DNA from 3 places in the Halomonas caseinilytica genome. Region 1 is predicted to be linked to each of the others. Evidence: riboswitches for the same ligand, from Rfam matches in the RefSeq annotation. Region 1 holds a riboswitch; each other region holds the start of a gene.
What was found. Region 1 has a riboswitch for thiamine pyrophosphate ahead of thiM (hydroxyethylthiazole kinase). Riboswitches for the same ligand answer to the same signal wherever they lie in the genome.
Positions count from the first base shown of each region.

Region 1 (8,047 bases):
CACCACCGCACGCTTCTGGAGTCAGCGCCTGGAGGGCTTGATCGTCATCGCCATCGCCATCGCCTTGATCGCCAATCTGGGCGGCCTGCTGCTGTCGTACCATTTCAGCCTGCCCTCCGGCCCGGCGATCATCCTGCTGGCGGGGCTTGCCTACATCGTCTCGGCGTTGTGCGGGCGCCACCATAGCCTCATCGCTCGTCACCGCCGTCGAGCCGCCCCTCTCAACGCGCCCCAGCCCCACTGACCGTTCAGGAGATCTCCCCATGTCATCCGCCACTCCCGTCAAGCGTCGCACCGCACTGATCGCCGGCCTATCCGCCCTCCTGGCCATGCCCAGCGCCCTGGCCGAGGAGCGCGTGCAGGTCATCGCCAGCTTCAGCATCCTGGCCGACATGGTCGAACAGGTCGGCGGTGAATACGTCGAGGTCGACGCACTGGTCGGCCCGGACAGCGATGCCCATGTCTATTCACCGCGCCCCGACGATGCCCGGAACCTGACGAATGCCGACCTGGTGGTGTTCAACGGCATGCACTTCGAAGGATGGATGGAACGTCTGCTGGATGCCGGCGACTACGAAGGCCCCCGGGTCGTGGCCACGGAAGGCATCACCTCTCGGCAGGAGGCCACTGGCAGCGACAACCATGATCACTCGGATCACGGTCATGACGGACACGATCACTCTGGCCATGACCACGCCGAACATGACCACTCGGGCCATGATCACTCGAGCCATGACCATGGTGGTCACGAGCATGCAGACCACGCCCACGCCGAGCACAACCACCATCATGATCACGGCGGCCAAGATCCGCATGCCTGGCTGGACCCGGTGCTCGGCAAACGCTATGTGGCCAATATCCGCGACGGCCTGATCGCCGCAGATCCGGCACATGAAGCGGCCTATCGCCAACGTGCCGAAGCGTACATGGCTGACCTGGACGCCCTGGATGCCGAGATCCATGAGCAGATGGCGGCACTGCCCGAATCCACCAGCGTCATTACCGGCCACGATTCCTTCGGCTATTTCTCGAAAGCCTATGGGGTCAGCTTCCTGTCACCAGCTGGGTTGACGACGGCCACCGAACCCAGCGCCGCCCATATGGCCGAATTGATCGACGTGATCAAAGCCAACAACGTTCAGGCTCTGTTCCACGAGAGCATGACCAGCCCGGCGATCATCGACCAGCTCGCCGAGGAAACCGGCCGCCCGGTGGCCGGCACACTCTACTCCGGCGCCCTGTCGCCCGAGGGCGAAGCCAGCACCTATATCGGCATGATGCGCCACAACGCTCGCGTGCTGCACGACGCCCTGGCCGACCCGGAAGCCGAAGGCGCTTCAAAGCCCGAGTCACAACACGAGCACTGATCCCCACTCAGAGCCGTACGACGAAAGAGGCCGCCCTATCTCGGGCGGCCTCTGTGGCGTTCAGGTGCGGCGGTTCGGGCCTCGCAGCCCGCCTCTCGGCGCCTGGCGTCAGTCGCCCTTGTCGGCCATCCGCGCGGCCTCGACCACCTCGATCCAGTAGCCGTCCACGTCCTTGACGAAGACCACATCCGGCATCTTGCCCTGGTCGGCGCGCTTGATGAACTCGACCTCATTGGCATCGAACCAAGCCTCGGCGGCCTTCAGGTCCGGCACCGCAAAGCAGATGTGTCCGAATCCCTGAGGTTCGGCGTTACCGTCGTGATAGGCGAAATCCGCCTGATCCTCGGTACCCCAGTTGTGGGTCAGTTCCAGCAGCCCCTTCTGGCTGAAGGTCCAGACGCTGCGCTCCGCCTTGTCTTCCGGCACCTCATCGCCTTTTTCGAGCTTGGTCAGAAAGTACAGGGAGAACTGCATCTCCTCGAAATCCAGCTTGCGCGATACCTGCATGCCGAAGACACGCGAGTAGAAGTCCAGCGCCGCCCGGGGATCCTTGACGCGCAGCATGGTGTGATTCAGACGGAAGCCATCGGTCTCGGCAGCCGGCGACTTCACGCCGGGATATTGCTCACCCTGGAAGCTCATGGTCTTCTCCTTCGCATATGGATCGAGATGCCTGAATGGGGGCAAGACACCAGAATTTCCACCCCAGGAGCAGAATGGCGATACGCCCGACGGGATTCTACATTGAGGGAAGAGACCACCATGCGAAGGGGCTCATCATGGCCGCCAGCGACCTCTCCCCGGGTGATCGCATCACCTACAAGCAACTCTCCCACGCCCTGGCTCACGGGTTCTCGCCCATCGTCGAGGTGGAATCCCAGGATGGGATCTACACGGTGCGCCTCCACCATGCCAACGGCGTATCCACCCTCACCGACAAGGCAGGGCATACCTGCACCTATTCGGGCACCGGTGAGATTCGCGAACGCCTCGGCGAACTCGGGCTGACCCATGGCGTCCTGACTTGGGACGATCAATGCGGCGACGAAATGATCGGCGTGCCAGGACACGCCATGACACCCGAGGAACGCTTGACTCACGGCACGCGCATCGCCTTCCGCTAATACTCGCCAGCGCCGACATCACGGGCTAATCTGTTTCGGGACGACCGGCCGAAACATCTGGATAGCCCTGCTCGGAGCACACATGCCGCGACGATCCACCTACCTGCACCGTTCCGCGCCACACCTGCCGAGATGGCCCCTGGCGCTGTTGCTCCTCCTGTGGCTGGCCGGTTGCGCCGGCCCCGACCTGGCCACCCGCGATGACGGCAACCTCTCCATGGAGCGCGCCATGATCCTCTCCGAAGCGCGCCAGGCACTCGGAACGCCCTATCGTTTCGGCGGCGACACACCGAGAGGCCTGGACTGCTCGGGACTGGTGCAACTCGCCTACGCCCGAGCGGGCATCAGTGTCCCGCGCACCTCCCGTCGGCAATTCGAGACCCTGCCGCCGATCGATGAGGCGCGCCCGGGCGACCTGCTGTTCTTCGACACCGCCGGAGACGGCAATGCCAGTCACGTGGGCATCTACCTGGGCCATGACCAGATGATCCACGCCCCCGGCCGCGGGCGACGCGTCACGACCACACCAGTGGGGCTGGAATACTGGCAGAAGCGATATCTCGGCGCCGCCGCCCCAGCGCCCTAGCGAGCGTCATGAACGACTTCGCTCGGCCATATCGGCGCTGGATTGCAGCTCGAGGGGCTCATTTGGCGCACGTAAACGACCTCTTTGCGCTTACATCTTGCGCTCTGCCGTCTCGAAGCTAAGCGTGAATTCGACTGAGCATATGGCCAGCGGTTGTTTCCACCGGCGCCTTCATCGTGCAATGCTTGAAGCCGTCGAACCGGCACCGTCTCTCGATGCCATCAACTCAACTGATAGGAGCCTGATATGTCACTGCAACTCGGCGACATCGCGCCAGATTTCACCCAGGAAAGCACCGCTGGCACCATCAATTTCCACGAGTGGGCCGGAGACAACTGGGTCATCCTGTTCTCGCACCCCAAGGACTTCACCCCGGTGTGCACCACCGAGCTCGGCGAAGTCTCGCGGCTCAAGCCGGAGTTCGACAAGCGCAACACCAAGGCGATCGGCCTGTCCGTGGACCCGCTCGAGGATCATGAAGCCTGGGCCGGCGACATTCAGGAAACCCAGGGCCAAGGGTTGAACTTCCCGCTGCTGGCAGACAGCGACCGCAAGGTCAGCAACCTCTACGGCATGATTCACCCCAATGCCAACGACACCCTGACGGTGCGTAGCGTCTTCATCATCGACCCGAACAAGAAGATCCGCCTGACCATCACCTACCCGGCCAGCACCGGCCGCAACTTCGCCGAGGTGCTGCGCGTGCTCGACAGCCTGCAGCTCACCGACGAGCACAAGCTGGCCACCCCGGTGAACTGGCAGGACGGCGACGACTGCATCATCGTTCCCGCCGTGAGCAACGAGGAAGCCAAGACGCTCTTCCCGGAAGGCTGGGACGAGCAGAAGCCTTATCTGCGCCTGGTCAAGCAGCCCAAGCGCTCTTGATCGACACGGTGGCGGCCGAGGTCGCCACCGCTTCATGACGCTGTCATTGAACATTCAAGCCCCGTTAAAACAATGGGGGCTATGCTTGCGCTCCCTTGCTGCAACGCGTGAGGAACGCACGATGATGACGCATCATGCTTTACCCGCCTCCGAGGCAACTCGCTATCGCGCCGGAGGCCTCATCCTGGCCGGCGTCCTGACGCTGGCCCTGGGTTGGGTGATCGCCTGCTGGGAAGTCGGTGGTCTGCCGCTAGGGCTGTTGGGCCTCGCCTCGGCCGTTGCCATCCTGCTTTTCACCGATGAAGACGGCGATACCGATACCCCGAGACCAACCCCGCCTCCCTGCTGCACAGCCTCACGCATGCCTGCCTGCTCACCCTGGCCGTCCTGCAACTCGCCTGACCCCTCTTTACAGGCCCCGACCGGGCACGGATAGTAGAAGGTCGACGACAGGGGCGCCGGACGCCATGCCGCCCGGCTGAGACGCACCCTCATCACCTGACCCGGATAATGCCGGCGGAGGGAGTCGTGCCGGCCCTTCCGGGGCCAGCACCTCCCGCCGCCCGGGAGGCGCCATGCATACCATCGATCTCGCTCACCACCTGGGCCGCGTGCGCGAGACCCGCCCACTGGTTCACAACATCACCAATCATGTCGCCATGAACACCATGGCCAATGTGCTGCTGGCGCATGGGGCCTCGCCGGCCATGGCTCATGCGCGCGAGGAAGTCGGGGAGTTTGCCGCCCTGGCCGGCGCCGTGACGCTCAACATCGGCACGCTGTCGCCCGACTGGGTGAATGCCATGGAAGATGCCGCCCGCGCCGCCACTGACGCCGGAACGCCCTGGGTGCTCGATCCAGTGGCGGTGGGAGCCACGGCCCTGCGCCGCGAGGCCGGCGCCCGGCTGCTGGCACTGTCACCGACTGCGGTGCGTGGCAATGCCTCGGAAATCATGGCCCTGGCCGAACAAGGCCGTGGTGGCCAGGGCGTGGACAGCACCGACACCACCGAGGCGGCGGAGCGTGCCGCCGTGGTGCTGGCCCGACGTACCGGCGCGGTCGTCGCGGTCACCGGCGAGACCGACCTCGTCACCGACGGCAAGCGCCTGGCCCGTGTGGCCGGCGGGCATGCCCTCATGCCACTCGTCACCACACTGGGCTGTGCCCTGACCGGCGTGGTGGGCGCCCACCTGGCCATCGGCGAGGAGCCGTTCGACGCCTGTGTGGCGGCACTGGCCAGCTACGCCGTGGCCGGCAGCATCGCCGGAGAGCATGCCTCGGGTCCCGGCAGTTTCGCCGTGGCCTTCCTCGATGCCCTGCATGCCCTCGACGCCAACACCCTGACGGCCCGTGCCCAACTGGAGATCACCCATGCGACTTGACCTTTCTCTCTACCTGGTCACCGACCCCGAAATGTGCGCCGAACGGGGGCTGGAAGACACCGTTGCTGCCGCCGTGCGCGGAGGCGTGACCCTGGTGCAACTGCGCGACAAGCACGCCAGCGATGCCGAGCTGGTGCCGGTGGCACGACGCTTGAAGACTGTCCTGGCGGGCAGCGGTGTTCCCCTGCTGATCAATGATCGGCTGGAAGTGGCCCTGGCAAGTGGCGCGGATGGCCTGCACATCGGCCAGGACGACGGCGACGTCGACGACGCCCGGGCCGCCCTTGGTCCGGACGCCACCCTCGGCCTCTCGGTACAGACTCACGAACAGCTTGCCAGGATCGAAGCGGGCAAACTCGACTATCTGGGCCTGGGGCCAGTCTTCGCCACACCCAGCAAGCACGATCACGCCGCCCCCCTCGGCTTCGAGGGCCTGGCCGCCCTGGTCGATGCCAGCCCCCTGCCCACGGTGGCCATCGGCGGCCTGAAGGCCGAACATGTCGAGGCCGTGCGCCAGACCGGCGCCAATGGCCTGGCGGTGATCTCGGCGATCTGCGGCAAGCCGGACCCGGAGGCCGCGGCCCGGGACTTCTTTCAGCCCGCGGCCTCCAGCATGCCCCGGCGCTGACTTCGCCGTCAGGCGGTGGGTCGGCGGTTCAGAGCGACCCGCCGCTCGTGATAGGCGATTGCCAGACCACTGACGATGATCAGGGTACCACCGACGAACACCCACAGGTCCGGCACCTCATCCCACAGCCACCAGCCCAGCAGCACGGCCCAGAGCAACGCCGTGTAGTCGAAGGGAGCGGCGAGTGCCGCCGGCGCATAACGAAACGCCAGGGTCAGCCCGATCATGGCACCGACCCCCAGCACGCCAGCCAGCAGGAAGAACGGCCAGTGAATGGGCGCCGGCATCTGCCATACCCAGGGCAGGGTGACCGCCGACACCAGCATCGGCACCAGGGTGGTATAGAAGACCATGGCCCAGAGGTGCTCGCGGTCGCCATAACGACGCGCGGTGATCATCGTCAGGGCATAGAAGATCGCCGCCCCGACCACGATCAGAGCCGCCGGCTGGAAGCTGCTGCCTCCCGGTCGTACCACCACCAGCACGCCGACAAACCCCAGGCAAGTGGCCAGCAAGGTGGTTCGATCGACCCGCTCGCCGAGCAGCGGCACCGACAGCAGGTTCACGAACAACGGTGCGGCAAAGGCGATGGCCGTGGTCTCGGCAAGCGGCAGCAGGGTCAGCCCCCACATGAAGCAGATCATGGTCCCGGTGAAGATCAGGCCACGCATCAGATGAATGCCGGGGCGGCGCGTCGACAACTTGCGTAGTCCGCCATTGAAACGGGCGATCAGCGCAATCAGCGGCAGCGACACCAGGGTACGAAAGAAGATGATCTGCAACGGAGAGTGCGTCTCGCCGAGCCACTTGGTAATGGCATCGCCCAGCGCCAGGCACAGAACCCCACCGCACATGCACAAGATGCCCTTGAACGATGATGACATCTCACCTCCCTAGCATTGTTGCCCCGCGCCGGGCCTCGTGGATGAACCAAAAAAACCACCCCGCCGGCGAGGCCAGCGGGGCGATGTCAACTTGGCTACCAAGCTAATGGCTTCGGCGGGTGGCGACAACCCCGCCCATGGACGTTCAGCGCTTACCGAAGGGGCTGCCTGACTAGAGAGAGGCCTGCACGACCATGCAATCCATCCCCTGTGCCTGCAAGCGTCTGCAAGCGCTACGCGCCTGCCCTTCCTGCATGTCCACCAGTCGCGCCCGATAGACGCCGGCCTCGGCGACATGCGGGACCGCCACACGGGCATCGGCCAGCTCGGCGGTCAGGCGTTCCGCGGCCCGGGCCGCCAGGCTCCGCGCATGATCGGCATTGCTGAAGGCACCGACCTGTACGCCCCAACCTCCCGGGCTCGCCGACGCCGCCTCTTGCTGATCGACAACGCGACGGATCGGGTCGGCATCATGGCGCGCCGTCGAAGCAACAGACACCGTGGATGCCGGCCGTGGCGAGGCACTCCGCTCGGACGCCGACGCCATGGCCGGTTCAGAGGTCGAGACCGGCTCGGGTGTCGATGTCGCTCCCCCAACGCCCGTATCGGCCGTCGCGATGACCTCATCCCGGGAAGGCGAGCTGGCAGGCTGCGAGTCGGCCGCGGAGGCATTGTCGGCACTCGCCAGCATCTGACCGGACGGCGGTGACATCGGACGCTGCGCATCGGGCAATAGATAATCATTGGTGATCCGGGTATCGGCCAGGAAACCACGCCCGTCGCGCAGCGAGGCACGCAGAAAGCCACGATCCAGCAGATTGGCCATGTGCTCGTCCCGGGAGGCGGCGGTATACCCCCCCATGACCACCGAGAGGATGCGTCGGTCGCCACGCTTCGCCGAGGTTGCCACATTGAAGCCGGAGGCGCGGATGAAACCGGTCTTCAGGCCATCGGCCCCCGGATAGCTGTTCAGCAGATTGTTGTGGCCCGTCAGCGTCTTGCCGCGCCAGGTGAAGCGATCCAGGGAGAAGTAGGGGTAATACTGGGGAAAATCGAGCATCAGACGCCTGGCAAGCAGTGCCATGTCCCGGGCCGTGGTGACCTGACGGTCGTCCGGGAGACCGGAGGCGTTGCGGAAGGTGGTATTCTGCATGCCCAGTTCATGGGCTCGTGAGGTCATCATCCGCGCGA
Region 1 covers NZ_BDEO01000018.1:74,362-82,408, forward strand. Annotated here, with positions in the region: gene HSDC_RS16010 (metal ABC transporter permease) at 1-244, shown strand, start outside; gene HSDC_RS16015 (metal ABC transporter substrate-binding protein) at 264-1,367, shown strand; gene gloA (lactoylglutathione lyase) at 1,476-2,009, opposite strand; gene HSDC_RS16025 (DUF6482 family protein) at 2,147-2,491, shown strand; gene HSDC_RS16030 (C40 family peptidase) at 2,574-3,077, shown strand; gene HSDC_RS16035 (peroxiredoxin) at 3,324-3,962, shown strand; TPP riboswitch at 4,404-4,504, shown strand; gene thiM (hydroxyethylthiazole kinase) at 4,538-5,344, shown strand; gene thiE (thiamine phosphate synthase) at 5,334-5,972, shown strand; gene HSDC_RS16055 (DMT family transporter) at 5,981-6,856, opposite strand; gene HSDC_RS16060 (serine hydrolase) at 7,029-8,047, opposite strand, start outside.

Region 2 (8,047 bases), on a different contig from region 1:
AGAAAGGCCGGCAGCATACCGGCGTGCGCCAGGGCGTAGATGGCGCGGGATCCCCCGATGTAGAAGGCATTCCAGCTGGTGATGATGCCGGCGATGCCGGCCAGGATCATGAGATTGCCGGCCCAGGGCGCCTGGAAGACCGCCTGCATGGCATCGGGCACCGCCAACGAACTCTCGGCCAGCGCCGAAGGATCGAGCATCAAGGCAGTACCGAGGATGATGAGGGCATACCAGAAGACTGCCAGGATCACCGAGATCATCAGCACTCGGCCGATGTCTCGAAACGGCAGGTTGATCTCTTCGGCCGCCTGCGGAATCACGTCGAAACCGACGAACATGAACGGCACCATGATGATCACCGCCATGATCCCACCGATCACCCCCTCCTCCACATTGAACAGCGGCGTCAGGGTGGACGCTTCACCCTCGAACAGGGCGCCGGTGATGAACATGATGCCCACCACCAGGATCAGCAACGTCACGACCTTCTGCACCAGAGCCGCCGTGCGCACCCCGATGTAGTTGATCCATGTCATCGCCACCGAACCAGCCACCCCGACGGCCACCCAGGTGGCGTTGACCTCCCAGCCAGCGATGGTCCACATCCGTCCCACGGCATAGTTCGGGAAGAGATGCTCCACCACGGTCGGTAGGGCCACGGCCTCGAAGGAGACGACGCTGACATAGCCCAGCGTGATCGCCCAGGTGCACAGAAAGGAAGCGAAATGGCCCAGCGCCCGGTAGCTGTAGACGTGCTCGCCGCCTACCTGCGGCATGGCCGAGGCAAGCTCGGCATAGGTCAGCCCCACCAGCACGATCACGGCACCGCCCAGCAGAAAGGCAACGATCGCCCCCAGGCTGCCGGCCGACTGGATCCAGTTGCCCGTCATCACGATCCAGCCCCAGCCGATCATCGCACCGAATGCCAGCGCCAGCACATCCTTGCGCGCCAATACTCGTGTCAGTCGTGTCGTAGCGTCATGCATCTGTCGGTTATCCCTATTGTTGTCGATGGATCGTGACGTGTTATCGGTTGATCGTGATGTTCCATTTATCAATCAACGTCAAAAATAAGTAACATCGACACATGCCGACTGACAACGCCAGCCTGCTTTTTCCTTCCCTTCTCTCGCCCCCTGTCTCGCCCCTTTCCTCAGCCCTTTCCTCAACCCTTTCCTACCCCTTTCGTCGTAGCCTGGCGCCCCGGACGCGCCCCACTCGCCGTGCCCGACGCCTTGCCTGCCACGACCTGCCGATTCGGACTTGTCAGAGACTGGCGAAAGTGGGAAAAAGGTTGCATCCTGTAGCGGTCGTTCTGTCCCACTGGAGCATCATGAGCACGGCAAGCCATACCTGCGAGACGGATCCCGTCGATCCTCCTCCACGAAGATGCCCTGACCTCGATGTCAGGGACCTGGAACAACGCACGCGCCTCATGCGCATCCTCACTCGGCTGATCGCCGTATCAGATCTCGGCAGCCGCGATATTGCCCGCCGCGCCGGCCTGCCGATGCAGAAGATCAGCGACCTCCTCGCCGGGCGCCTGGAACAGCTCACCCTCGACGAGCTGCGGAGCCTGCGAAGGACCATCGACCCCGAACTCACGTCTTCCTGAACGCCCCGGCAGCCCGTCGCCCCAGGCACTACCCGACCGATCGACGACTGCCGATAGCTTTCAGAAAGTCTCCAGCAACGGGCTGGCACGCCGCCAGCCTTCACCGATCAGCGATACAGGGAGTTTCCCCATGCGACATCTCGTTACCGGCCTGCTGGCCACCGGGCTCGTCATGGCCGCTGCGTCCCCCGCGATGGCCGATGGCCGTGCCACGCTGGAGGCCCAGTCCGACCAGGGCAGCGTCACCATGGACGTACGCTGGGCCGGCGAAAACCTGAGAATGGACTTTCCCGACCAGTCGCAAGCCGGTTTCATGCTGCTCCGCGATGGCAACGGCTATCTGGTCACCCAGGTACAGGGGCAAACCATGGTCATGGACATGGCCAAGCTGAAGGACATGGCCGAGAACATGGGCGGCAGTGAGCTCGAGACCATGACCGGCCAGCAGGCCAGCCAGGTCGACGCCCTCGACGCCACGGGCGACAGCGAGACCATCGCCGGCCTCGAAGGCGAGATCTATCGGCTCCAGTGGACCGACAAGAACGGTACCGCACACGACGACGAGGTAGTGCTCAGCGACGATGCCCAGGTGCGGGAACTGATGTCGGCCTTCCACGACTACCAGCGCACCATGACCGGAGAGCCCGACCCCATCGCCACCTCGCTGGAAGAGCGCGGCCTGGGTATGCTGCGCTTCGGTGACCGCTTTCGACTGGCCGAGCTGACCGACGCCTCGCCGGCGCCGGATGTCTTCGAATTGCCCGAGAACGCCAAGTCCTTCGAGGACATGATGCGCTCGGCCGTCTCGGAGTGACCCTGGTCACTCCAGGCGGTCGGTCACCGCGCCCATCGAGGCCGAGCTGACAACCCGCGCATACTTGGCCAGGGCGCCCCGGGTATAGCGAGGCTCGGGGCGTCGCCAGGCGTTACGCCGCCGCGCCAGTTCATCGTCGTCCAGCGCCACGTCGATGGTATTGGCCTCGGCGTCGATGGTGATGATGTCGCCATCCTCCAGCAGCGCCAGGGGGCCGCCGTCGAAGGCTTCGGGCGTGACGTGACCGACCACGAATCCGTGGCTGCCACCGGAGAAGCGCCCATCGGTGATCAAGGCCACCTGGTCGCCGAGGCCTCGCCCCATGATCGCCGAGGTCGGCGTCAGCATCTCGCGCATGCCCGGCCCGCCACGCGGCCCTTCGTAACGGATGACCACGACATCGCCGGCCACCACGCCGCCGTCGTTGATGCTCACCTGGGCCTGCTCCTCGGAGCCGAATACCCGCGCCGTGCCGGTGAACCGGGTGCCTTCCTTGCCGGTGATCTTGGCCACAGCTCCCTCCGGCGCCAGATTGCCGTAGAGGATGCGCAGATGGCTCTCGTCCTTGAGCGGTGCCTCGAGGGGGGCGATGATCGATTGGCCCTCGGGATAGGGCGCCACATCGGCCAGGTTCTCTGCCAGGGTCCGCCCCGTCACCGTCAGGCAATCGCCATGCAGCAGGCCGGCATCGAGCAGGGTCTTCATCAGCGGCAGGATACCGCCGATGGCGACCAACTCGCTCATCATGTAGTGCCCACTGGGACGCAGGTCAGCAAGCACCGGCACACGGCGGCCGATGGCGGTGAAGTCATCGAGACCCAGCGGCACGCCGATGGTGTCGGCCATGGCGATCAGATGCAGCACGGCATTGGTCGAGCCGCCCAGCGCGATCACCACCGTGATGGCATTCTCGAAGGCCTCCCGGGTCATGATGTCCGAAGGCTTGATGTCATGCTCGAGCAGGTTCAAGACGGCCTCCCCCGCCGCATGACTGTCGGCTCGCTTCTCGTCCGACACGGCGTTCTGGGCGGAGCTGCCCGGCAGGCTCATGCCCAACGCCTCGATGGCCGAGGCCATGGTGTTGGCGGTGTACATACCGCCACAGGCCCCGGGGCCGGGAATCGCCGTCTCCTCGATGCGCTTCACGTCAATGAGATCGAGATCGCCTCGACTGTGGGCGCCCATGGCCTCGAACACCGAGACCAGGTCGGTATGGTCGGCGCCGGGCATGATGGTACCGCCATAGACGAAGACGCTGGAGCGATTCAATCGGGCCAGCCCCATCAGGCACCCCGGCATGTTCTTGTCGCAGCCGCCCAGCGCCACCAGGCCATCGAAGCCCTCGCAGCCGGCCACCGTCTCGATGGAGTCGGCGATCACCTCCCGCGACACCAGCGAGTACTTCATGCCCTCGGTGCCGTTGGCGATGCCATCGGAAATGGTGATGGTATTGAAGATCACTCCTTTGCCACCCGCCGCGTCGGCCCCGGCACTGGCCCGATCGGCCAGTTCGGCGAGATGGCTGTTGCAGGGCGTGACCTGGCTCCAGGTCGAGGCAATGCCCACCTGCGGCTTGCTGAAGTCGTCATCGGAAAAGCCGACCGCACGTAACATGGCGCGGCTGGCCGACTTGCCGACGCCATCTACCACCGGGGCGGAATATCGACGACGTGCATCACTTGGCGTATCGCTCATGCGGGCTCTCCTCGGGTCGCTAGTCCTGGTTGTCATATAAAAAGTCGACGAGCGGGCCCTTTCGCGTAAAAGGCCTGGCCTTCAGAGAGTGACCGGGCATGCCCGCGCTGACAACCCGTTCGTGGCCGAGGATGGCCTCCCCAACAGCGTCAGCGGCAGGGATGGACGGCGTCGTGGAACGCCAGTTCCTTGGCCACCGTCTCGCGGAAGCGCTCGGCCATCCGCGAGAAGTCGGTGTCATCGAGCCCGGCCGCCTCTTCGTCCAGGCGCTGGCGCAGCCAGTCGACGAAAGCCTGGAAGTCCGGGTTGTCATGCAGGTCGATCCACTCGCCCATCAGTGGATGCAGGCCCTCGGTCCGGGAAATCCGGGTCGCCCAAGCCAGGTAGAGCCATTCGGTGACCACCAGCACCGCCAGTATCTCGGCATAGCGGCCACTTGCGGAAGCCTGGCCGCCCATGCCGACCTCGTGAAGCAGGTGCCGGAAATCACGGGTCGCCGGCAGGTGGTCGGCTCGGGCCGACACGCCAAAGGCCTCGAAGGTACGCTGGAAGGTGCTGTTCTCGTCGCTGGTCAACATGCCCATGAACTGTCCCAGCACCACGCGATCCGCCATGCTCGGCGCATGACCGATGGCGTGACCGATCAAGGCGGTGAAGGGGTCCACGAACCCATAGTCCTGCACCATGTAGGCCGCGAAACGCTTGCCCTCCAGACGCCCGGCGGCCAGATCGTCGAACAGCGGGTGGTGCACCGTGGCGGACCAGTCGGGCTCGCTGATCTCGCGCAGCCAGTCGGTGATGCGAGGGGCTTTCCGGCCCGAGGCCCAGGCTCGCCAGCTGTCACGCGTGGTCATGACGTGCCTCCTTCGCCGACAGAGGGGCGCGTGTGGCTGGCCAACACCAGGCAATCAACAGACTGACCAGGGTGGACGCCACCAGAGCGCAGAGAAACGGCGAGAGCGTGGGAATGCCGCCCGGGAAGCTGGCCGCCTGTACGCCTGCCATCAGGCTCCCCTGGGTTACCCAGCCAGGCACGATCGCACCGACCAGGCCAGCCACGCCGCCGGCCATCGCCGCCACCGAGCTCATCCGATGCCAGACACCCAGCAATACCGGCACCACAGTGGCGGCACACAGCAGGTCGGCGATCAAAAACAGCCGCAGCACGGAGAGCTCCTGCAAGGCGACCACCACCACCGGGAGCATCAGCAGCACGGTCACCAACCGGGCGGTGCCGATGGACAGGCCGCGGCGCCCGGAGCCAGCCACCACCAGCGAGGCAATGGCGTTCTGCAGGGTATCCACGCTCGAGGCCACCAAGGTGACGGCCAGTACCAGTGCCGGCACGCCCAGCCAGCTCGGCGCCTCGGCCAGCAGGGCGAAGAAGGGAATCGGCGGCTCGCCCAGCGGCAACCCATGCATGACGGCCAGCATGCCGAGCCCCCCGATGGCCATGATCACCAGCAGCACACCGGCCCCACCCAGCAGAGCGCCGCGTCCCAGTGCACGATTCGTCTCGGCGGCCCAGACGCGCTGCCAATAGCCCTGGTGGAACAGCTCTGCCGCCGTGACCGCGATGATCAGGGTCAGGGCCACCGAGAGCGCATTCACCGAAGGCGCGGTCGGCATTTCAGCGTTCTCCGGCAAGGGCGGCAGCACCCAGATCACCACGCCAACCACCAGCACCAGGAGCGCCAGCAACAGCCAGCCCTGCCAGCGATCCGTGGCCAGGCTGGCGCGCAGCCCGCCCACGGCCGTGTACACCAGGGTGGCCACCGCTACCCCCATCACCACCAGCCACGACGGCACCTCGGACAGCAAGGAGGCGATCGCGCCGATGGCCGTCAACTCGGCGGCCAGGAAACAGGCCATGTAAAGAATCGAGACAAGCGTGACCCAGCGGCGCACGCCCTGCCCGTAGCACGCCTCGGCGAACTCGCCGATGCTGCGCCCCTCGGGCAGATAACGACGGATCACCGGGCCATACAGACTCAGCACGATAAAGGGTAAGGAGGAGCCGATCGCATAGCCGGCCAGCGCCAACGGCCCCACCATGGCACCGATTTCCGGTGGCGCGAAGAGAATCCAGGCGCCCATGCCCGAAGCCAGGAATGACACGCCCAGCGAGCGGGCACTCTGGGAGTTCCGCGCCGTCACATAGTCGTCGAGGGGGCCATCGGCCCGGCGAGCCCGCAGGCCCAGATAGGCAAAACACAGCAGCGCCGCGCCAAGCACGGCTGACGTCAGGTAAGGCATGTCGCACTTCCTCCGCCGGTGTGAACCGGATCAGGTTCCAGGGTCAGCGCCACGCGCTCTCTCAGCCCCGTCGGTACGAGACTCCCCTGGCGACAGTGAATGAATTGTGGGGCACAGGGTGCAGAAATCCCCGTGCGCATGACGGCCCGAAAGGACCGCCCGACAGCATGCCACACTCAGCAGTGGAAGACGAACAGTGGCTCGGCTGGGCATGACAAAGAGGCACCGGGGACAAGCCGAAGAGGAGGTCCGACGCCAAGGAATGGCGTCGGTAGCGTACAGGGAGGTATTCACAGCGCCTCCTCGCAGGCTTGTCGACGGATTGATTTTGCCCCTGGCGGATATCGTTCTTGATCCTCGATAGTTCCGGGCAGTCGCTCAGAACGCCGTCTCGAGCATCTCGGTCACCCTCAGCCGCTCATCGACCAGGCAGATCCGCCGCCACTTGTCGAAGGTCAGGCAAGGGTGGGAAGCCCCGAAGGCCACCACATCGCCGACCCGGACATCGTCGGCGCCCTCGGGCAGGCGGATGAAGGCGTGCTGGTCCATCAGCTTGGTGAGCTCCCAGCCTTCGACGCTCAGGGCCTCGTCCGCCGAGCCGCCCTCACGATAGCGGCGCAGCGGCTCGGGCAGGTGATCGAAGCCGATGTCCCGCTTGCCGAGCGCGATGATCGCCAGCCCCGGCTCGGGCAACGACTGTATCTGGGCGAAGACCTCGAGCGCCGGTCGCAACCCTTCGTGCAGATCGGGCCGACGCGACAGCACACCACGCTGAGCCTGGCGGTAGATGCCGTGATCGTGCACTACATAGCAGCCAGGACGGATCACCGGCGTGAAGCGTGAACGCAGTTCGGCGGCATCGAAAGCCTCGGCGATCAGGTCATACCAGGCCGACCCCGAGGCGGTGATGATCGGGGCATCCACGGTAAACCGACCCTCGCCATCCAAGCGACGAGCGGCCTCGATCAGCCGGGCGGCGTAATCGCGAATCGCCGGCACCGGGTCTTCGGCATGCACCACTCCCTCGTAGCCCTCCATGCCGGCCAGCGCCAGGCCCGGTTCAGCGTCGACGACTCGAGCCAGCTCGCTCACCGCCTCGACGGAACGACAGCCAGTGCGCCCGCCTTCGACGCCCAGCTCGATCAATACCTTGAGGGTCAGGCCGCGCTCGTCGAAGAAGCGCCCCAGGGCCCGAGCATTGTCCTCGCCGTCGACCACGCAGTAAAAATCGGCGCCGGCTTCGAGCAGATCGGCGATGATCGCCATGTTGGCACATCCCACCAGCTGGTTGGCCATCAGTAACCGTTCGACCCCGCTGACGAAGGCCGCGCGGCACTGTGGCGCGGTGGCCAGGGTGATTCCCCAGGCGCCGGCCTCGAGCTGACGGCGAAACAGCTCGGGCGTCATGGTGGTCTTGCCGTGCGGCGCCAACTGGGCGCCATGCGCCTCGGCGAAACGCTGCATCCACGCCAGGTTGTGCGCCAACGGCGCCGCCTGTATCGCGGCTGCCGGCAGGCTCACGCCCTCCAGCAGTGAAGCCCCGGATTCCGGGGTTCCCTTGTTGCCCATCTTCGGCGCCGTCTCGTGCATCTCGTCACTCCTCGTTTGCGGGCCTCGGCCTTGCGAAATGCCTGTCCGACGGCCGGCCTGATAAAAACTTTCACAGA
Region 2 covers NZ_BDEO01000009.1:73,021-81,067, forward strand. Annotated here, with positions in the region: gene HSDC_RS11375 (APC family permease) at 1-986, opposite strand, end outside; gene HSDC_RS11380 (XRE family transcriptional regulator) at 1,334-1,615, shown strand; gene HSDC_RS11385 (hypothetical protein) at 1,746-2,429, shown strand; gene ilvD (dihydroxy-acid dehydratase) at 2,436-4,124, opposite strand; gene HSDC_RS11395 (TenA family protein) at 4,274-4,978, opposite strand; gene HSDC_RS11400 (SLC5/6 family protein) at 4,965-6,380, opposite strand; TPP riboswitch at 6,370-6,478, opposite strand; gene HSDC_RS11405 (amino acid deaminase) at 6,759-7,970, opposite strand.
Region 2: linked by a shared signal. The riboswitch ahead of HSDC_RS11400 (SLC5/6 family protein) and the one ahead of thiM (hydroxyethylthiazole kinase) in region 1 are both predicted to bind thiamine pyrophosphate.

Region 3 (8,047 bases), on a different contig from region 1:
CGGCTTCGCGCTGACGCTGACCGGCCGTGACCCCCTCAGCCTGGCCAAGGCGTCGCCGCCCCGACCGCCCAAGGATGTGCATTCGCGTACCGTACTGGTCATGCCGATCCACAACGAGGATGTCGAGCGAGTGGCCGCCGGTCTCGAGGCCACCTGCCGGGACCTGCCCCCTGTCACCGAAGCACGACACATCGAGGCCTTCGTGCTCAGCGACAGCACCGACGCCGAGACGATCGCCCGAGAACGCACCACCATGGCCGCACTGCAGCATCGCCTCGCCGACCATTGCCAGCTCCACTACCGCCACCGCAACAGCAATGCCGGTCGCAAGGCCGGCAATCTCGGTGACTTCTGCCAGCGCTGGGGACGACACTACGATTTCATGCTGGTGCTCGACGCCGACAGCGTGATGAGCGGCGACACGGTGCACGAGCTGATCGCGGAGATGGAAGCCAACCCACGCCTTGGCCTGCTGCAGACGGTACCGATCCCGGTTCGCCAGGACAGCCTGTTCGGCCGCGCCAACCAATTCGCCGCCGCGGTCTATGCGCCCATGCTCGCCACCGGGTTGAGCTTCTGGCAGTCCGACGCCGCCAACTACTTCGGGCACAATGCCATCATGCGCGTCGAGGCCTTCACCCGGCATTGCGGACTCCCGGAACTGCCCGGCCGTCCGCCGCTCGGCGGCGACATCCTGAGCCACGACTTCGTCGAGGCCGCCTTGCTCCGGCGTGCCGGCTGGGAAGTGCGCATGCGCACCGACCTGGGCGGCAGCTTCGAGGAAATGCCGAGCCATATCCTCGATTACGCCAAGCGTGATCGCCGCTGGGTCCAGGGCAACCTGCAACACCTTCGACTGCTGGGAGGCAGCGGCCTGCACATGGTCAGCCGTGTGCACTTCCTGTGCGGTGCCCTGGCCTATCTGTCATCGCTGATCTGGCTGGCAATCCTGGTGGTCAGCACCATTGATGCCCTGATGCGCGCCCTGATCGAGCCCAACTTCTTCACGTCCAATGCCCAGCTCTTTCCCGACTGGCCGATCGCCCCACCCAACCTGATCATGCCATTGCTGGGTGGCACCCTGGCGATGCTGCTGATGCCCAAGGTCCTGGGCGTCTGCCTGGCCCTGCGCAAGCACCCGGACCACTACGGCGGCCGAACCCGGCTGGTGAACAGCGCCCTGCTGGAAGCCCTGTTCGCCATGCTGATCGCTCCCTTGATGATGGTCTTCCACAGTCGCTTCGTGATCGAAGTACTCATCGGGCGCACCGTCGCCTGGAACCCCCAATCCCGCGAGGGGCGAGCTCTTCCCTGGCGCGAGGCGCTACGCCACACCTGGCCTGGCACCCTGGCCGGCGTCTGCTGGGCCTGGGCCACCTGGTGGTACACGCCGACCTTCTTCTGGTGGCTGACACCGGTATGGCTGGGTCTGATGCTGGCAGCCCCCCTGGTTCGCCTGAGCAGCAGTCTCACCATCGGCCGGCGTCTACGGCAACGCGGCCTGTTACTGGTTCCCAGTGAGACGACACCGCCCACCGTGCTTCAAGAACTGACGCTGCCGACACCCGTCGAGGGCGACGCCGAACCGGCGCCCCCGCCGGTGGAACATCCCCGCGACATGCCGCTCCAGTCGTTTTCGCGGGATTGGGCACGCCGCCTGCCCGCTCAGGGACAGGGCATCGGCAAGTGACGACGAGGACTTTTCATTGCCGAGCAAACTGCTAGACTGAGGCTACTCGCTTGACGGGGTGCCGGTTGGGCCGGCTGAGATGACGCGCGTTCGCGACGAACACAGCGTTGATCCCGTGGAACCTGATCCGGGTAGGTGCGACCTCGTGCGCACGTGAACCGGCGTAGGGAATCAGGCGGTGGACTCGACCTCTCCGCTTGTCAGTCCTCCCTCCTTGTTTCGCTTCGCCCACCTTCCGGATCCCGACACCGGAGACATGATGGGTTATCGTTTCAGCGACCTGACCGACGCCTGCCAGCAGGACTGGCGCGCCTATATCGAGCACGATTTCGTCCGCTCCCTCGGCAACGGCAGCCTCGAGCCGGCAGCCTTTCGCCACTACCTGCAGCAGGATTACCTGTTCCTGATCCATTTCTCTCGGGCCTATGCCCTGGCCGCCTACAAGAGCCACGACCTGAACGAGCTGCGCCATGCCTTCGAGGGGCTCAAGACCATCCTCGACGTGGAACTCGACCTGCACGTGGGATTCTGCCGCGAATGGGGCATTTCCAAGGATGACCTGGCCAGGCTACCCGAAGCCCGCGCCACCCTGGCCTACACCCGCTACGTACTGGACACCGGCAATCGCGGCGACCTGCTCGACCTGCACGTGGCGCTCGCCCCCTGCCTGGTGGGTTACGGCGAAATCGCCAACTGGCTGAATGCACGCCAGGACACCATACGCGGCGGCGACAACCCCTTCGATGCCTGGATCGCCATGTACGAAAGCGACGACTTCCAAGGCGCCATGCGCGACGAAGTCGCCTGGCTCGATGCCCGCCTGGCAGAGGTCACGCCCGAGCGTTTCGCACGTCTGGCCACCATCTTCCGCGACGCCACCCGACTGGAGATCGACTTCTGGCAAATGGGGCTGGATGGCGCAAACTAGCCCACTGCCTTGATATCCATTGCCGGCTGCGCGGACGCAAGGGGCATCGGAGACAGGTCGTAGAGGAGGTCCTACGCCATGAATGGCGTAGGTAGCGCCCAGGGATGGGTTCATAGCGCCTCCTCGTAGACCTGTCACCGGATCAGCCCCGGGCTCCAGGCAGAGACTTCCCGGCACTGAACCCGTCCGCCAGCAACGGCGGGCAACACCACGCTTGACGGGGTGCCGTTGACGACGGCTGAGATCATGCGGAGACAGCATGGATCCCGTTGAACCTGAACTGGCTAGGACCAGCGTAGGGATCAAGCGACACGCCGTCGGGCCTTCCCGCCCGGCTGCCAATGTCCTTCCCAGCTGTCCTCCCTGAACAACATCATCCAAGCAAAGGGAGACCGACCGATGGCAAAGACCGACCATTTTCTCGCCGAAAGCGCGCGCGTCGACGACGCCGCCATTCAGGCCCTGCCCGGCTCGCGCAAGATCTTCGTGGAAGGCTCGCGTCCGGACATCCGAGTGCCCTTCCGTGAAATTTCCCTGTCCCCGACCCAGACTTCCGGTCCCGACGAGGACAATCCTCCACTGCTGGTCTACGACACCTCTGGCCCCTATACCGACCCCGAGGCCAGCATCGACCTGCGTCGTGGCCTGCCCGAACTGCGCCGCGCCTGGATCGAGGAGCGCGGCGACACCGAACGCCTCGACGGCCCAACCTCCGAGTACGGCCAGCGCCGCGCCAATGACCCGATGCTCGCTCCGCTGCGCTTCGATCTGACCCGTACACCCCGCCGCGCCAAGCCCGGTCGCAACGTCACCCAGCTTCACTATGCGCGCCAGGGCATCATCACGCCCGAGATGGAGTTCATCGCCATCCGCGAGAACCAGCGCCGGCAAGCGCTGGGTACCGAAGAGGTCGAGCGCATCCTCGGCCATCAGCACGCTGGCGAAAGCTTCGGCGCCCGCCTGCCCGAGGAGATCACCCCCGAATTCGTGCGTGCCGAAGTGGCCGCCGGACGCGCCATCATTCCCAACAACATCAACCACCCGGAATCCGAGCCAATGATCATCGGCCGCAACTTCCTGGTGAAGATCAACGGTAACCTGGGCAACTCGGCGGTGACCTCGTCCATCGAGGACGAGGTCGACAAGATGACCTGGGGCATCCGCTGGGGCGCGGATACCATCATGGATCTCTCTACCGGCCAGAACATCCACGAGACTCGCGAGTGGATCATCCGCAACGCCCCGGTGCCGATCGGCACCGTGCCCATCTACCAGGCGCTCGAGAAGGTCAAGGGCGTGGCCGAGGACCTGACCTGGGAGGTGTTCCGCGACACCCTGATCGAACAGGCCGAACAAGGCGTGGACTACTTCACCATTCATGCTGGCGTGCTGCTGCGCTACGTGCCGCTGACCGCCAAGCGCACCACCGGCATCGTCTCGCGCGGTGGCTCGATCATGGCCAAGTGGTGCCTCTACCATCATCAGGAGAGTTTTCTCTATACCCACTTCGAGGAAATCTGCGAGATCTGCAAGCAATATGACGTTGCCTTCTCGCTGGGCGATGGACTGCGCCCCGGCTCGGTGGCCGATGCCAACGACGAGGCCCAGTTCGCCGAACTCGAGACGCTGGGCGAACTGACCCGGATCGCCTGGGAGCACGATGTCCAGGTAATGATCGAAGGTCCCGGCCATGTGCCCATGCACCTGATCAAGGAAAACATGGACAAGCAACTCCGCGAGTGTGACGAGGCTCCCTTCTACACCCTGGGGCCGCTGGTCACCGACATCGCCCCCGGTTACGACCACATCACCTCGGGAATCGGTGCGGCCATGATCGGCTGGTATGGCTGCGCTATGCTCTGCTATGTGACGCCCAAGGAACACCTGGGCCTGCCCAACAAGGACGACGTCAAGACCGGCATCATCACCTACAAGATCGCCGCGCACGCCGCCGACCTCGCGAAGGGCCATCCGGCCGCCCAGCGTCGTGACAATGCCCTGTCGAAGGCACGCTTCGAATTTCGCTGGGAGGACCAGTTCAACCTCGGCCTGGACCCGGACACCGCTCGGGAGTATCACGACGAGACCCTGCCCAAGGACTCGGCCAAGGTCGCCCACTTCTGTTCCATGTGCGGGCCCAAGTTCTGCTCGATGAAGATCAGTCAGGAGGTCCGCGACTACGCCAGGGAGAAGGGCCTCGATGGCGACCGCGAAGCGGTCAGGAAAGGCATGGAGGAGCAGGCCGCAAAATTCCGCGAACAAGGTGCCGAACTCTACAAGGAGGTCTGATCCTGGCACCGGGCCGGGTCGTTGCCACGACCCGGCTACCCCACCGACATTCCCGCACTATCGTCGGCATTCCCTGGTTGCCCTCTCTGGGTTACCGAGTCCGGTTTTTCCTTTTGCCCAGGCCTGCGCCGCTGTCGCCCTGGCCACTCCATTAGCGGCCTACTTATGAATCGGCATAGGATAGGCTGGTCTACGGCACGGATTGCGCATATCCTCGGAATACGCTTGATGCGCCACCCACGATGGAGAGAGAAATGGCCGGCTTGCTACCCGATGTCGACCCCGACGGACTGCTCGAATACTCGGTGGTCTACACCGATCGCGCCCTCAACCATATGTCGCAGAATTTCCAGGAGGTGATGCGCGACGTTTCCACCACCTTGAAACGCGTCTACCGTGCTCACTCGACGGTCATCGTCCCCGGCAGTGGTACCTTCGGCATGGAGGCCGTGGCCCGTCAGTTCGGCATCGACCGGCGCTGCCTGGTGATCCGCAATGGCTGGTTCAGCTACCGCTGGAGCCAGATCCTGGAGATGGGCCGGATCCCCTCGGAACTCAACGTGCGCAAGGCGCGGCGCGTGGATGAAGAAGACCCCACCTCACCCTTTGCCCCTCCCGATATCGAAGACGTGGTCGAGGCGATCCGTGACCAGCAACCCGACCTGGTCTTCGCGCCCCACGTCGAGACCGCCTCGGGGATGATGCTGCCCGATGAGTACATGCGCCGCATCGCCGAGGCGATCCACGAGGAAAACGGCCTGTTCGTGCTCGACTGCATCGCCTCCGGCACTGCCTGGGTCGACATGCTGGACATCGGCGTCGATGTCTTGATCAGCGCCCCACAGAAGGGCTGGAGTGCTGAACCCTGCTGCGGCATGGTCATGCTCTCCCGCCTGGCACGGGAGATCATCGACGAAACGACCAGCACGAGCTTTGCCTGCGACCTGCGCAAGTGGCTGTCGATCATGGAGACCTACGAGGCGGGCGGCCACGCCTACCACGCCACGCTGCCGACCGACGGGCTACGCCAGCTTCGCGATGTCATGGCCGAGACCGAAGCCTACGGCCTCGACAAGGTGCGCGACGAGCAGTTCGAGCTAGGCCGCCGGGTTCGCGAGATGCTGGCCACACACGGCTACAAGAGCGTCGCCGCACCGGGCTACGAGGCACCCGGCGTGGTGGTCAGCTATACCGACGACCCGCAGATCGCCGCCAAGTTTGCCGATGCCGGTGTCCAGGTGGCCACCGGCGTCCCCTTGATGTGCGACGAAGGCGAAGCCTTCCAGAGCTTCCGCATCGGGTTGTTCGGGCTCGACAAGTTGCACAATGTCGAGCGCAGCGTCGAGACGCTGGAGCGAGCCCTGATTGACGTCGAACGCCAATCGGGCGACTGACGCCCCGGCAGCGTGATGGCGTCAACGGGAACGGGCGGCCGATGGCCGCCCGTTCGCGTTTCAAGACCGAGATTATGCGCCGGGACTACCCGATGATCGACAGGATGATGCGCTCGCCATACCCCCACAGCAGGACCGTCATCCCGAGCAGGGCCTCGAGAATCAGCACCCCGAAGGCCAGGGTCGTGCTGGAGACGATGAAGCCTTCTTCCTTGCTGATGTTAAGGAAGGCAGGAATGCCGATATACAGCAGATAGGCGGTGTAGCAAAGCCCGATGACACCAGCCAGCAGGCACAGCCAGATCAGAGGATAGACCGCCACGACGCCGCTCAGGAACATCGGCGTGGCCACGTAACCGGCGAAGACGATGCACTGGCTCTGGCTGGGCGGACGAGTATAGCGCTTGGCCATGTAGCGGATGATCTTGCCGACGGCATAGACCGCTGCCAGGATCACCAGATAGAAGACGACCCCGGCTCCCAGGGCATCCAGGTAACTCAACTGTATGGTGGTGCCCCCTCCCAGACTCCAACCGACCTGCGTGGTGCCGATATAGGAGCAGACGACCGGTATGGCCGCCAGCAACAGGACATGGTGTTCGTAGAGGTGGGTGAGCGTCTCGCGCTCTTGCTTGATCTGTTTCCACTCACGATTCGGGTGAGCGATCAGGCCCCATACATGTGTCAACATAGCGCTACCTCCTGCCGGAGACGGACCAGGACGAGTCCGTCGGTCCTCTGCATTGTTCCTTCGATTTGCAGTATAGGCAGGAATCCGGGGGATTTGCCCCCCGGATAACACAGGCAGGATCAGTTAAGGGCAGTCCACAAGGGAGTCGCGGGCGGCAGACTGGCGTCTACCGACATCATCAGGCTCAGTGCCGTGATGGTGATGATCGAGAAGGCAAAGACGCGTTTCGCCCAGCGCTCCTCGTCATTCACGCGGTAGCCCTGCATGGCGAGATAGAGCCAGTAGATGCCCATCACCAGGGCAACGACGAAATATCCCGGGCCGGCGTACCCGGCCACGCTCAACGCCAGCGAAGCGAAGACGAAGGCCAGGATATAGCCGAGGATATAATGCTTGGCGGTCTTGATGCCCCTGACCACCGGCAATACCGGAATCCGGGCCGCCTGATAATCCTTCAGTCGGAAAATGGCGATGGCATAGGAATGCGGCATCTGCCACAGGCAGAAGATCACCAACAGCGTCAGCGCACCACCGTCGAACTGGCCGGTCACGGCACAGTAGCCCACCACCGGCGGCATGGCCCCGGACAGGCTGCCCACCAGAGTGCCGTACTCGGATTGACGCTTCATGTAGAGGCTGTAAACCCCTACATAGATCGCGAAGCCGAATGCCGCAAGCCCTACGGTCACCCAGTTGGTGAATAGTGCCAGCAACGCGAATCCAGCGATCCCCAGCACCGTTGCGAAACGCAGGGTCGCCGCAGGGGTGACACGCCCCTGTACCAGGGGGCGTGTCCGCGTACGTTCCATCATCGCATCGATATCGCGATCGATGACGTTGTTGAACGCACACCCGGAAGCGATCACCAACGCCAGACCGACCACCGTGGCGATCAGCAGCCAGGGATCGATATCGCCCCGGGCGGCCAGGAAGAAGCCGCCCAGAACCGCGATCACATTGCCGCCAATGATGCCCGGCTTGGTGATGGTGAGATAGTCCTTGCGCATCCTGGCCGCCGGCGTCAACCGATCATCATGTTCTGATGCAGGTTGTAC
Region 3 covers NZ_BDEO01000001.1:222,597-230,643, reverse strand. Annotated here, with positions in the region: gene mdoH (glucans biosynthesis glucosyltransferase MdoH) at 1-1,690, shown strand, start outside; TPP riboswitch at 1,735-1,878, shown strand; gene tenA (thiaminase II) at 1,950-2,618, shown strand; TPP riboswitch at 2,827-2,937, shown strand; gene thiC (phosphomethylpyrimidine synthase ThiC) at 3,018-4,907, shown strand; gene HSDC_RS00990 (aminotransferase class V-fold PLP-dependent enzyme) at 5,162-6,301, shown strand; gene HSDC_RS00985 (Yip1 family protein) at 6,387-6,992, opposite strand; gene cyoE (heme o synthase) at 7,112-8,047, opposite strand, start outside; gene cyoD (cytochrome o ubiquinol oxidase subunit IV) at 8,014-8,047, opposite strand, start outside.
Region 3: linked by a shared signal. The riboswitch ahead of thiC (phosphomethylpyrimidine synthase ThiC) and the one ahead of thiM (hydroxyethylthiazole kinase) in region 1 are both predicted to bind thiamine pyrophosphate.